One region of the Duganella sp. Root198D2 genome, then DNA from elsewhere that is predicted to be linked to it. Evidence: riboswitches for the same ligand, from Rfam matches in the RefSeq annotation. Region 1 holds a riboswitch; the other holds the start of a gene.

Region 1 (4,546 bases):
ACTGCACTGCGCCGCAAAAACAGCCGCCCGTGTACATAGGGGTCCCCCTACTCCAGCAATTTGGTCATGAGCAGTTCCGCAGAGCCGTAGCCAAACAGCGAATCACTCTCCAACCCGTCCGTGTCGTATGGCACGGATACCTCGCGTTCCGGCTTGGCCGGGTCGTCGCCGTAGGTTGCTTGCCAGGCGCGCTTCAGGGCGTCGGCACGGCGGATGAACATCGGCACCGGCCAGTCGCCGCGCTCGAAGCCAATGCTGTTGCCAATCACCGGCCAGCGCCCGTTAGCCACAGCGATGTCGCCGGTGCGGATCACTTTCAGCGCATCGTTCGGCGTCAACGGCTGCACGTCCGCCAGGGTCGGCAGCGTCCAGTGGGTTGGTCCGAACAGGTAGGCCAGCATGACCTTTCCTTGCGGTGACAGGCGGGCCACCAGTCCGGTGGCATAGCCGCCATTTCCAAGCGGGATGGCAAACCAGCTGCCCTCCCGGTACGGCTGCAACTTCATCGACTTCCTTTCTGTTTGCAGCGCGATACCAGGACATCATTCGTAGTGGTATTGCGCGGCGATCGGTCCCGCCTTGAACAGCGCGTCCTTCATTTCCTTGTCCATTTTCGGGTCGCGCCGGCGCACCCATTCCAGCAGCATCGCGATCTGCTTGCGCGTGGCATCGCGATGGCTGGCCATGACCAGCTTCAGCTCGGGATCGGTGCACGTTTCGATGCGCTGGTTATGCATATCCAGCATTTCGATCTTTTCACTCAGCGACGTTAGTGCCCGGTGCATGTCCAGCACCTGGGCATTCAAATAATCGCGCGGCTCGACCACGTGTTCCTGCGTCATCTCACTCTCCTTAGGCATGCGGGTACACGCATTGTCAGCCTGCGGCGCGGATTTCTCAAGTGTAGCAAGGCGTCCGGCGGGGTGTCGCACGGATGGGTGAGATTTGCGCGATAATTCGCGGCACTATGCAAAATTTCGAATTCCACAATCCAACCCGCGTGATCTTCGGCGTGGGTCAAATTGCCTCCTTGGCAAAACATATTCCTTCCAATGCACGCGTGCTGATGCTCTTCGGCGGCGGCAGTATCAAGTCCAATGGTACCTACGACGAAGTGCACGCTGCGCTGGCGGGCCTGGAACATCCGGTACTGGAGTTCGCCGGTATCGAGCCGAATCCGCGCTATGAAACGCTGATGAAAGCTGTTGAGCTGATCCACCGCGAGAACGTCGACTTCCTGTTGGCAGTGGGCGGCGGCTCTGTTGTCGACGGTACAAAATTTGTTGCCGCCGCTGCAGCGTATGACGGCGATGCCTGGGACATCCTGAAAATCGGCGGCAAGGTAGTGAAGGCCGCCCTGCCCTTTGGCGCCGTGCTCACCTTGCCGGCGACCGGTTCGGAAATGAACAGCGCCAGCGTGATCAGCCGCGCAGAGACGCAGGAAAAGCGCGCTTTCATGAGCCCACACGTTTATCCGCGCTTCTCCGTACTGGATCCAGCAAAGACGCTGACCCTGCCGCTGCGCCAGGTCGGCAACGGCGTGGTCGATGCCTTCGTCCATACCACCGAACAGTACCTGACCTATCCGGCCAACGCGCCGGTGCAGGACCGTTTTGCCGAAGGCCTGCTGCAAACCTTGCTGGAACTGGGCCCGCAAGTACTGGCGCGCCCGGACGACGTGGAAGTGCGCGCCAACATCATGTGGACTGCCACCATGGCGCTGAATGGACTGATCGGCGTCGGCGTGCCGCAGGACTGGGCGACGCACGGCATCGGCCATGAACTGACCGCGCTGTTTGGCCTGGACCATGCGCAGACGCTGGCGATTGCGCTGCCGGGCGTGCTGCAGATTCGGCGCGAAGCCAAGCGCGGCAAGCTGCTGCAATATGCCGAGCGCGTATGGGGCCTGCATGCCGGCAAAGGCAGCGAAGATGAGCGTATCGACGCGGCCATCGGCAACACGCGCGCCTTCTTCGAGCAGATGGGCGTGCCGACCCGCCTGTCCGGTTATGGCCTGGGTTCGGAGGCGATCGACGCCGTTGTCGCCGCCCTGGAAGCTGCCGGCCTGACGGGCCTGGGCGAGCGCCGCGATATCACGCCTGGCGACGTGCGCAAGGCGCTGCAATTGAGCCTGTAGTACAATACCGCCTCGCTAGGGGTCCTCGCGCATGTGCGCGGGGTGAGAAATACCCTCCGAACCTGATCTGGATAATGCCAGCGAAGGAAAGCGTAGATGGTTGAAGGTCCCGCAGCCTGGGGCCCCGCTCTCACCCCTCGTGCTCTCCCGCTGGCGCAACATACAGCAAGAGCACAAAAATGACTCAATACCGCCTTACCCTGGCCGCACTGGCCGTAGCTTCCGCCTTCGCCCCTGCCGCCTTTGCGCAGGACCAGAAAATGACCGAAGTGGTCATCACCGCCAACCGCGTTGCGGCCGAACGCGCCTCCGTGGCCGGTTTCAGCGAGCAGCCCTTGCTGCAGACCCCTGCTTCCGTCAGCGTGGTAACCCGCGAACAGATCCAGGACCTGAACATTTTCAGCACCACCGATGCCGTCAAGTTCGACGCCAGCATCGGCGACGCCTACAACGCGGTCGGCTATGCCGAGCAGTTCTCCATCCGCGGTTTCAAGCTGAATAACGCCAACTCCTACCGCAAGGATGGCCACGCGATTTCCGGCGACGCCCAGATCCCGCTGGAAAACAAGGAGAGTATCGAAGTGCTGCGCGGCCTGGCTGGCCTGCAGGCTGGCGTTGCGGCGCCGGGCGGCGTGGTCAATTATGTGACCAAGCGCCCAACCGACAACAATCTGCGCAGCGCCGTGTTTGCCGTGGGCGAGCGCGGTTCGGTGCTGGGCACCATGGACCTGGGCGGCCGTTTCGAAGACCGCCGTTTCGGCTACCGCATCAATGCCGCGGGTGAGCGCATGCGCTCCATCATCAAGGGTGCCGACGGCCACCGCAGCTTCGTATCCGGCGCGTTCGACTTCCGCATCAGCCCGCAGGCGCTGCTGCAAATCGACGCCGACTACCAGAAGAAATCGCAAAAATCGGCGCCAGGCTTCCAGCTGATTGGCGGCACCAACCTGCCGGTGGTCGATGCTGCGACCTTCCTGAATGATCAGCCTTGGGCCAAGCCTGTAGAAACGGAGTCCAGCAATATCGGCGTCAGCTTCCAGTACCAGCTTTCGCCGGAGTGGAAGGCTACACTGAGCGCCAACCAGCACCGTTTCAAGCGCGACGATTACACCGCCTTCCCTTACGGCTGCGGGAACGAATTGCTGTGGCCCGGCTTCTGCAGCAACGGCGACTACGACGTCTACGACTACCGCAGCCTGGGTGAAGAGAAGAAACCGCTGTCCGCCAAGGCGCAGTTGAATGGCCGCTTTGCGACCGGTTCGATCCGTCATGAACTGGCTGCGGGCTTGTCCTTCTTTAGCAACCGCGAGAGCTGGGGCGATTATGTGTATGAATTTGCTGGCGTCAGCAACATCTATCGCCCGGTCGCGGTACCGATGTCGAGCAAAGACGTGGGTGCGGTTTCCGAGCGCCGCAACGATCATGAACGCTCCGCCTACGTGCAGGACATTATCGGCCTGACCGATCAACTGGCGCTGCATACCGGCGTGCGCTACGCATCGCTGCGCCGCAATGAACTGGGCCAGTTCGCGCCGGTGCGCGAGAATTTCTGGCTGCCGAATGTGGCGCTGGTGTTCAGCCCGAGCGCCAAGCTGTCCTACTACGTGAACTACGCGCAGGGCCTGCAGTACGGCGGCGTGGCGCCATTCAAGACCGAGAACGAGAACCATGCGCTGGCTCCGGGCAAATCGAAGCAGGTGGAACTGGGCGCCAAGGCTGAAGTCAACGGCATCACGCTGTCGACCGCGCTGTACCAGATCGACCAGGGCCTGGAGTTCACGGACCTGGCCACCAATACCTTCGTGCGCAGCGGCCAGGAACGCCACCGCGGCCTGGAATTCAGCGCGCAGGGCAAGGTGAGCCGCGAGCTGCAGTTGGGCGCATCGATGGCTGCGATCCACACCGAGCAGGAAGGCACCGGCCTGGCGGACGTCGACGGCAAGCGCGTGACCAACGTGCCGAACGTCAAGTCGACCGTTTGGGCCGATTACGCTGTGAGCGATGTTCCCGGCCTGAAGCTGAACGCGAACTGGCAGTTCGCAGGCAAGAAGGCATTCGACAAAGAGAACAAGACCATGGTGCCGTCGTACCATGTAGTGAATCTGGGCGCCTCTTACGCCACGCGCGTGGGTGGTTCGGCGGTGATCTTGCGTGCGCAGGTGAAGAATGCGTTCGACAAGTTCTACTGGCGTGATGTGACGCCGGAACTGGGCGGCTACCTGTTCCCTGGATCGCCGCGCAGCTTCATGCTGTCGGCGCAGGTGGACTTCTAAAAGAGGTACTGGGCGCGCATCGAGAACGAATTCGCTGCGCGTCCTGAATTCCTGCCGAACAGGTAGGCCGCTTCGTATTTGAAGTGGCCCGCTTCGCCGAAGAATGCCGGGCCGGCGCGGTGCGATTGTTTTTTCG
Region 2 (4,546 bases), on a different contig from region 1:
CGCTGGCCGGGGTCAGCGTGGCGGTGCCGCTGATCGATCCCATCAGGCTGGTGGCCGGCAGGGTGAACGGGGCGCCGGTGGTGCTGATCGGCACCATGGCAGTGGTGGAAGTCACCGGTACGCCGCCCACCACGTAGGCCGCATGGGTATTCGAGGTGATGACCACGTCGTAGTTACCGAGAGGCAGGCGTGGCAGCACGAATTCGCCGGTGGCGCTTGGCACCGTCGCGGCCACCACGGCGCCGTTTTGCTGGGCGCTGACGGTAATGCCGTCGGACAGCAGCGGCACGGCGACGAAGCCGCTGATGCCGTTCAGGGCAGTCGGGATCACCTTGACCACCGGTTTCAGCGCGTACTTGCCATTGCCCTTGGTGACGATGGATTTGCAGGCGTCGAAGTCCATCACCAGGTCATAGCGCTGGCCCGCTTCCACCGTGAAGTCGGCGTTCATCTTGATGCCGCTTTGTACCGCGCTCGGGGTGTCGAGCGAGATCTCGGTGGTGGTGCCGCTCAGGACCACGGAGTTGGCAGTCGCGTTGCCGGTGTTCGGGTCCAGCACCAGGCGTACCTGGTTGTAGCGGCCTGCCGCCAGCGCGGTCTGGCCCAGCGCGTCCAGGGTGCCGTTGGTCAGGTTCAGCAGGTTGATTTTCTTCCCTGGCGAGAGGGTGATATCGGTCCAGCCGCTATCGGTGTCGCTGGCGGTGGCGCTGGTGTTGACGCGGACCTTGTTGACCGTCACGTTGACGGCATCGAAGCCGCAGGCCGGAGCGTCGGTAATCGAGACGCCCAGGGTGCCCATGGTCTGGGTGGGTGGGGCGTCGCCACCGCCACCGCCGCCGCCGCAGGCAGCGAGCAGGAGGGATGTCAGCGCGAGTGGGAGCAGGGAGACTTTGGAGTTCATGGTAGTGCCTCTCGTAATAGTTATTGGTGCTCTTCCATTATCGGAAGCGAGAGGAAAAACCCAATGTGCGATTACCCACATAGTAACGAATTGTTACACTTGCAGATCAAAAGTCACTCTGCAGCAAGGGCTGTGTTGCATGTGGAACACAGCCCTCCTTGCGACGCACTGTTTTACCGGCAGTTAATTACCGGCAGTTAATTATCGGCAGTTAACGTTCCATGCGGTGAGTTCCGCGCGCGACGGCCGCACCGTGATCTCGACTTTGCTGCCGATATCGCTTTCATAGCCAAGCAGGAACATGCCGTCGGTGCTGCGGCCCAGGGCGCGCAACTGGAAGCTGCGCGAACGGGTCGGTGCGCAACTGGTATTGCCGGCCATGAGCAGGCGCGCGCGCTGCAGCAGTTCGCCCTGGGCCTGGATCAGGCGCAGCATGTCGATTTCGGCCAGCGGTGCGCGCAGTTCGACCATTGTGGCCGGCGGCATGCCGCAGCTGGTGGTGTGGTGGATCCAGACATGCTGGCTGCTGTCGGCCCGCCAGCTATCGTCGGCCTGCTGCGTGTAGCGGGTGCGCGTGACGCGGCACAGCGGCAGTACCAGGCGCACCGGCGGTGCATCGGTGGTAGCGCTGGCAATCCACCTGCTGCCATCGCTTGCGCGCTCCAGGCGCAGCGGCGGCACGGGCGTGCCCGGCGCGCTGCGCTGCATGAATTGTTCGAACGAGCGCTGCTCGGCCAGCGTCGGCGCGCGCGCAGCAGGGCCTGGCCCGGCCATCGCCGTTGCCGCCTGCGCGGCCATCGCCGCCAGGAATACTACATATCGCATCCGGTCTCCTTTCAATGCGCATCGATTATAGATATAATCCGCTCGCTGCCGAAAGGTGGCACACGCTAGGGGTCCTGTGCGCTCAGTTTCATATTGAGCTGCGCGGGTGAGAAATACCCTCCGAACCTGATCTGGATAATGCCAGCGAAGGGAAGCTTCAGGATACGCAGCGGCTGCGCCACGCACGGCGCAACTGCACGCGCAGCCTAACCTCCTTTGCTGGCTCCTGCGCCAACAAAGGAGCCAAAATGAACGCCAATCCAACTTTCCTCGCCGCCCAGGCAGAGGTCGACTCCGCAGCTGTTACCCCGCTGCCGAATTCCCGCAAAATCTATGTGACCGGCAGCCGCGCCGACCTGCGCGTGCCGATGCGCGAGATCAGCCTGTCCGGCGACAATGCGCCGGTCACCGTGTACGACTGTTCCGGGCCTTACAGCGACCCGGACGAAACGATCGACATCCGCAAGGGCCTCGGCACGCCGCGCGCGGCCTGGATCGCCGAGCGCAGCGACACCGAGCTGCTGGCCGGCCCGACTTCCGACTATGGCCGCCAGCGCCTGGCCGATGAAAAGCTCGATGCGCTGCGCTTCGAACTGCACCGCCAGCCGCGCCGCGCGCAAGCCGGCCGCAACGTGAGCCAGATGCACTACGCGCGCCAAGGCATCGTCACGCCGGAAATGGAATACGTGGCGATCCGGGAAAACCTGCGCCGCAAGGAATACCTGGCCGGCCTGCGCACCCAGGGCGAGAAAGGCCAGCGCATGGCCGACCTGCTGGGCCGCCAGCACCGTGGCGAGTCCTTCGGCGCCGCCATCCCGGAAGAAATCACGCCTGAATTCGTGCGCGACGAGATTGCCCGCGGCCGCGCCATCATCCCGGCCAATATCAACCACCCGGAACTGGAGCCGATGATCATCGGCCGCAATTTCCTGGTCAAGATCAACGCCAATATCGGCAACTCCGCCGTCACGTCCTCCATCGGCGAGGAAGTGGAGAAGATGACCTGGGCCATTCGCTGGGGCGGCGACACCGTGATGGACCTGTCCACCGGCAAGCATATCCACGAGACGCGCGAATGGATCGTGCGCAATTCGCCGGTGCCGATCGGCACGGTGCCGATCTACCAGGCGCTGGAGAAGGTCAACGGCAAGGCCGAAGACCTGACCTGGGAAATCTTCCGCGACACCCTGATCGAACAGGCGGAGCAGGGCGTCGACTATTTCACCATCCACGCCGGCGTGCTGCTGCGCTACGTGCCGCTGACGGCCAACCGCATGACCGGCATCGTCTCGCGCGGCGGTTCGATCATGGCCAAGTGGTGCCTGGCCCACCACAAGGAAAACTTCCTGTACACGCACTTCGAAGACATCTGCGACATCATGAAAGCCTACGACGTGAGCTTCTCGCTGGGCGACGGCTTGCGTCCCGGCTCGGTGTGGGATGCCAACGATGCGGCGCAGCTGGGCGAACTGAAAACCCTGGGCGAACTGACCCAGGTCGCCTGGAAGCACGACGTGCAGGTGATGATCGAGGGCCCGGGCCACGTGCCGATGCAGCTCATTAAAGAGAACATGGACCTGCAGCTGGAGCAGTGCAGCGAAGCGCCGTTCTACACCCTAGGCCCCTTGACCACCGATATCGCGCCCGGCTACGACCATATCACCTCCGGCATCGGCGCCGCGCAGATCGGCTGGTACGGCACCGCCATGCTGTGCTACGTGACGCCGAAAGAGCACCTTGGCCTGCCGAACAAGGCCGACGTCAAGGAAGGCATCATCACCTACAAGATCGCGGCACACGCGGCCGACCTGGCAAAAGGCCATCCGGGCGCGCAGATCCGCGACAACGCGCTGTCGCTGGCGCGCTTCGAGTTCCGCTGGGAAGACCAGTTCAACCTGGGCCTGGATCCGGACCGCGCGCGCGAATTCCACGACGAGACCCTGCCGAAGGATTCGGCCAAGGTGGCGCACTTCTGCTCCATGTGCGGCCCGCATTTCTGCTCGATGAAGATCACGCAGGAAGTGCGCGAGTTCGCGGCCAAGGGCATGCAGGAAAAGTCGATCGAGTTCGTCAAGGGCGGTGCCAGCATCTACCGCGAGCAGGCATGATCGAGATTGAACTGAACGGTGCGCCGCACGCGGTGCCGCCGCGGCAGACGCTGGAGGCGCTGATCGATGCGCTGGAACTGACAGGGCAGGCGCTGGCGCTGGCGGTCAACCGCCAGGTGGTGCCGCGCCAGCGCTGGCCGCAGGTCGCACTGAACCAAAACGACAAAGTAGATATCGTCCGCGCCATCGGCGGGGGCTGAAAAGGGGAGACGGCAAATGCAAGACAAACCATTGCTCATCGCGGGCAAGCAATACAGCTCGCGCCTGCTGGTCGGCAGCGGCAAGTACAAGGACTTGGCGCAAACCCGCGAAGCCACGCTGGCGGCGGGCGCGGACATCATCACGGTGGCGATTCGCCGCGTCAACATCGGCCAGGACCCGCACGCGCCAAGCTTGCTGGACTACGTGCCGCCGCATGAATTCACCATCCTGCCGAATACGGCCGGCTGCTACACGGCGAAGGATGCGGTGTACACGCTGCAGATGGCGCGCGAACTGCTGAACGGCCACAAACTGGTCAAGCTGGAAGTGCTGGGCGACGAGAAGACCCTGTTCCCCAACATGCCGGAAACCCTGGTCGCTGCGCGCGAACTGGTGAAGGACGGCTTCGATGTGATGGTCTACTGCAGCGACGACCCGATCCAGGCGCGCATGCTGGAAGATATCGGCTGCTGCGCGGTGATGCCGCTGGCGTCCCTGATCGGCTCGGGCA

Evidence for each region. A riboswitch is a leader RNA that binds a small molecule or an ion and turns the genes downstream of it on or off. The one in region 1 is predicted to bind thiamine pyrophosphate.
Region 2: linked by a shared signal. The riboswitch ahead of thiC (phosphomethylpyrimidine synthase ThiC) and the one ahead of ASE26_RS28590 (TonB-dependent siderophore receptor) in region 1 are both predicted to bind thiamine pyrophosphate.

The regions. Positions count from the first base shown of each region.
Region 1 is NZ_LMIC01000051.1:64,174-68,719, reverse strand. Features, by position in the region: gene ASE26_RS28610 (GFA family protein) at 1-7, opposite strand, end outside; gene ASE26_RS28605 (immunity 26/phosphotriesterase HocA family protein) at 48-506, opposite strand; gene ASE26_RS28600 (hypothetical protein) at 543-842, opposite strand; gene ASE26_RS28595 (iron-containing alcohol dehydrogenase) at 968-2,137, shown strand; TPP riboswitch at 2,145-2,243, shown strand; gene ASE26_RS28590 (TonB-dependent siderophore receptor) at 2,317-4,410, shown strand; gene ASE26_RS28585 (hypothetical protein) at 4,407-4,546, opposite strand, start outside.
Region 2 is NZ_LMIC01000008.1:55,710-60,255, forward strand. Features, by position in the region: gene ASE26_RS09980 (DUF4382 domain-containing protein) at 1-901, opposite strand, end outside; gene ASE26_RS09985 (hypothetical protein) at 1,103-1,726, opposite strand; TPP riboswitch at 1,784-1,896, shown strand; gene thiC (phosphomethylpyrimidine synthase ThiC) at 1,975-3,834, shown strand; gene thiS (sulfur carrier protein ThiS) at 3,831-4,034, shown strand; gene ASE26_RS10000 (thiazole synthase) at 4,051-4,546, shown strand, end outside.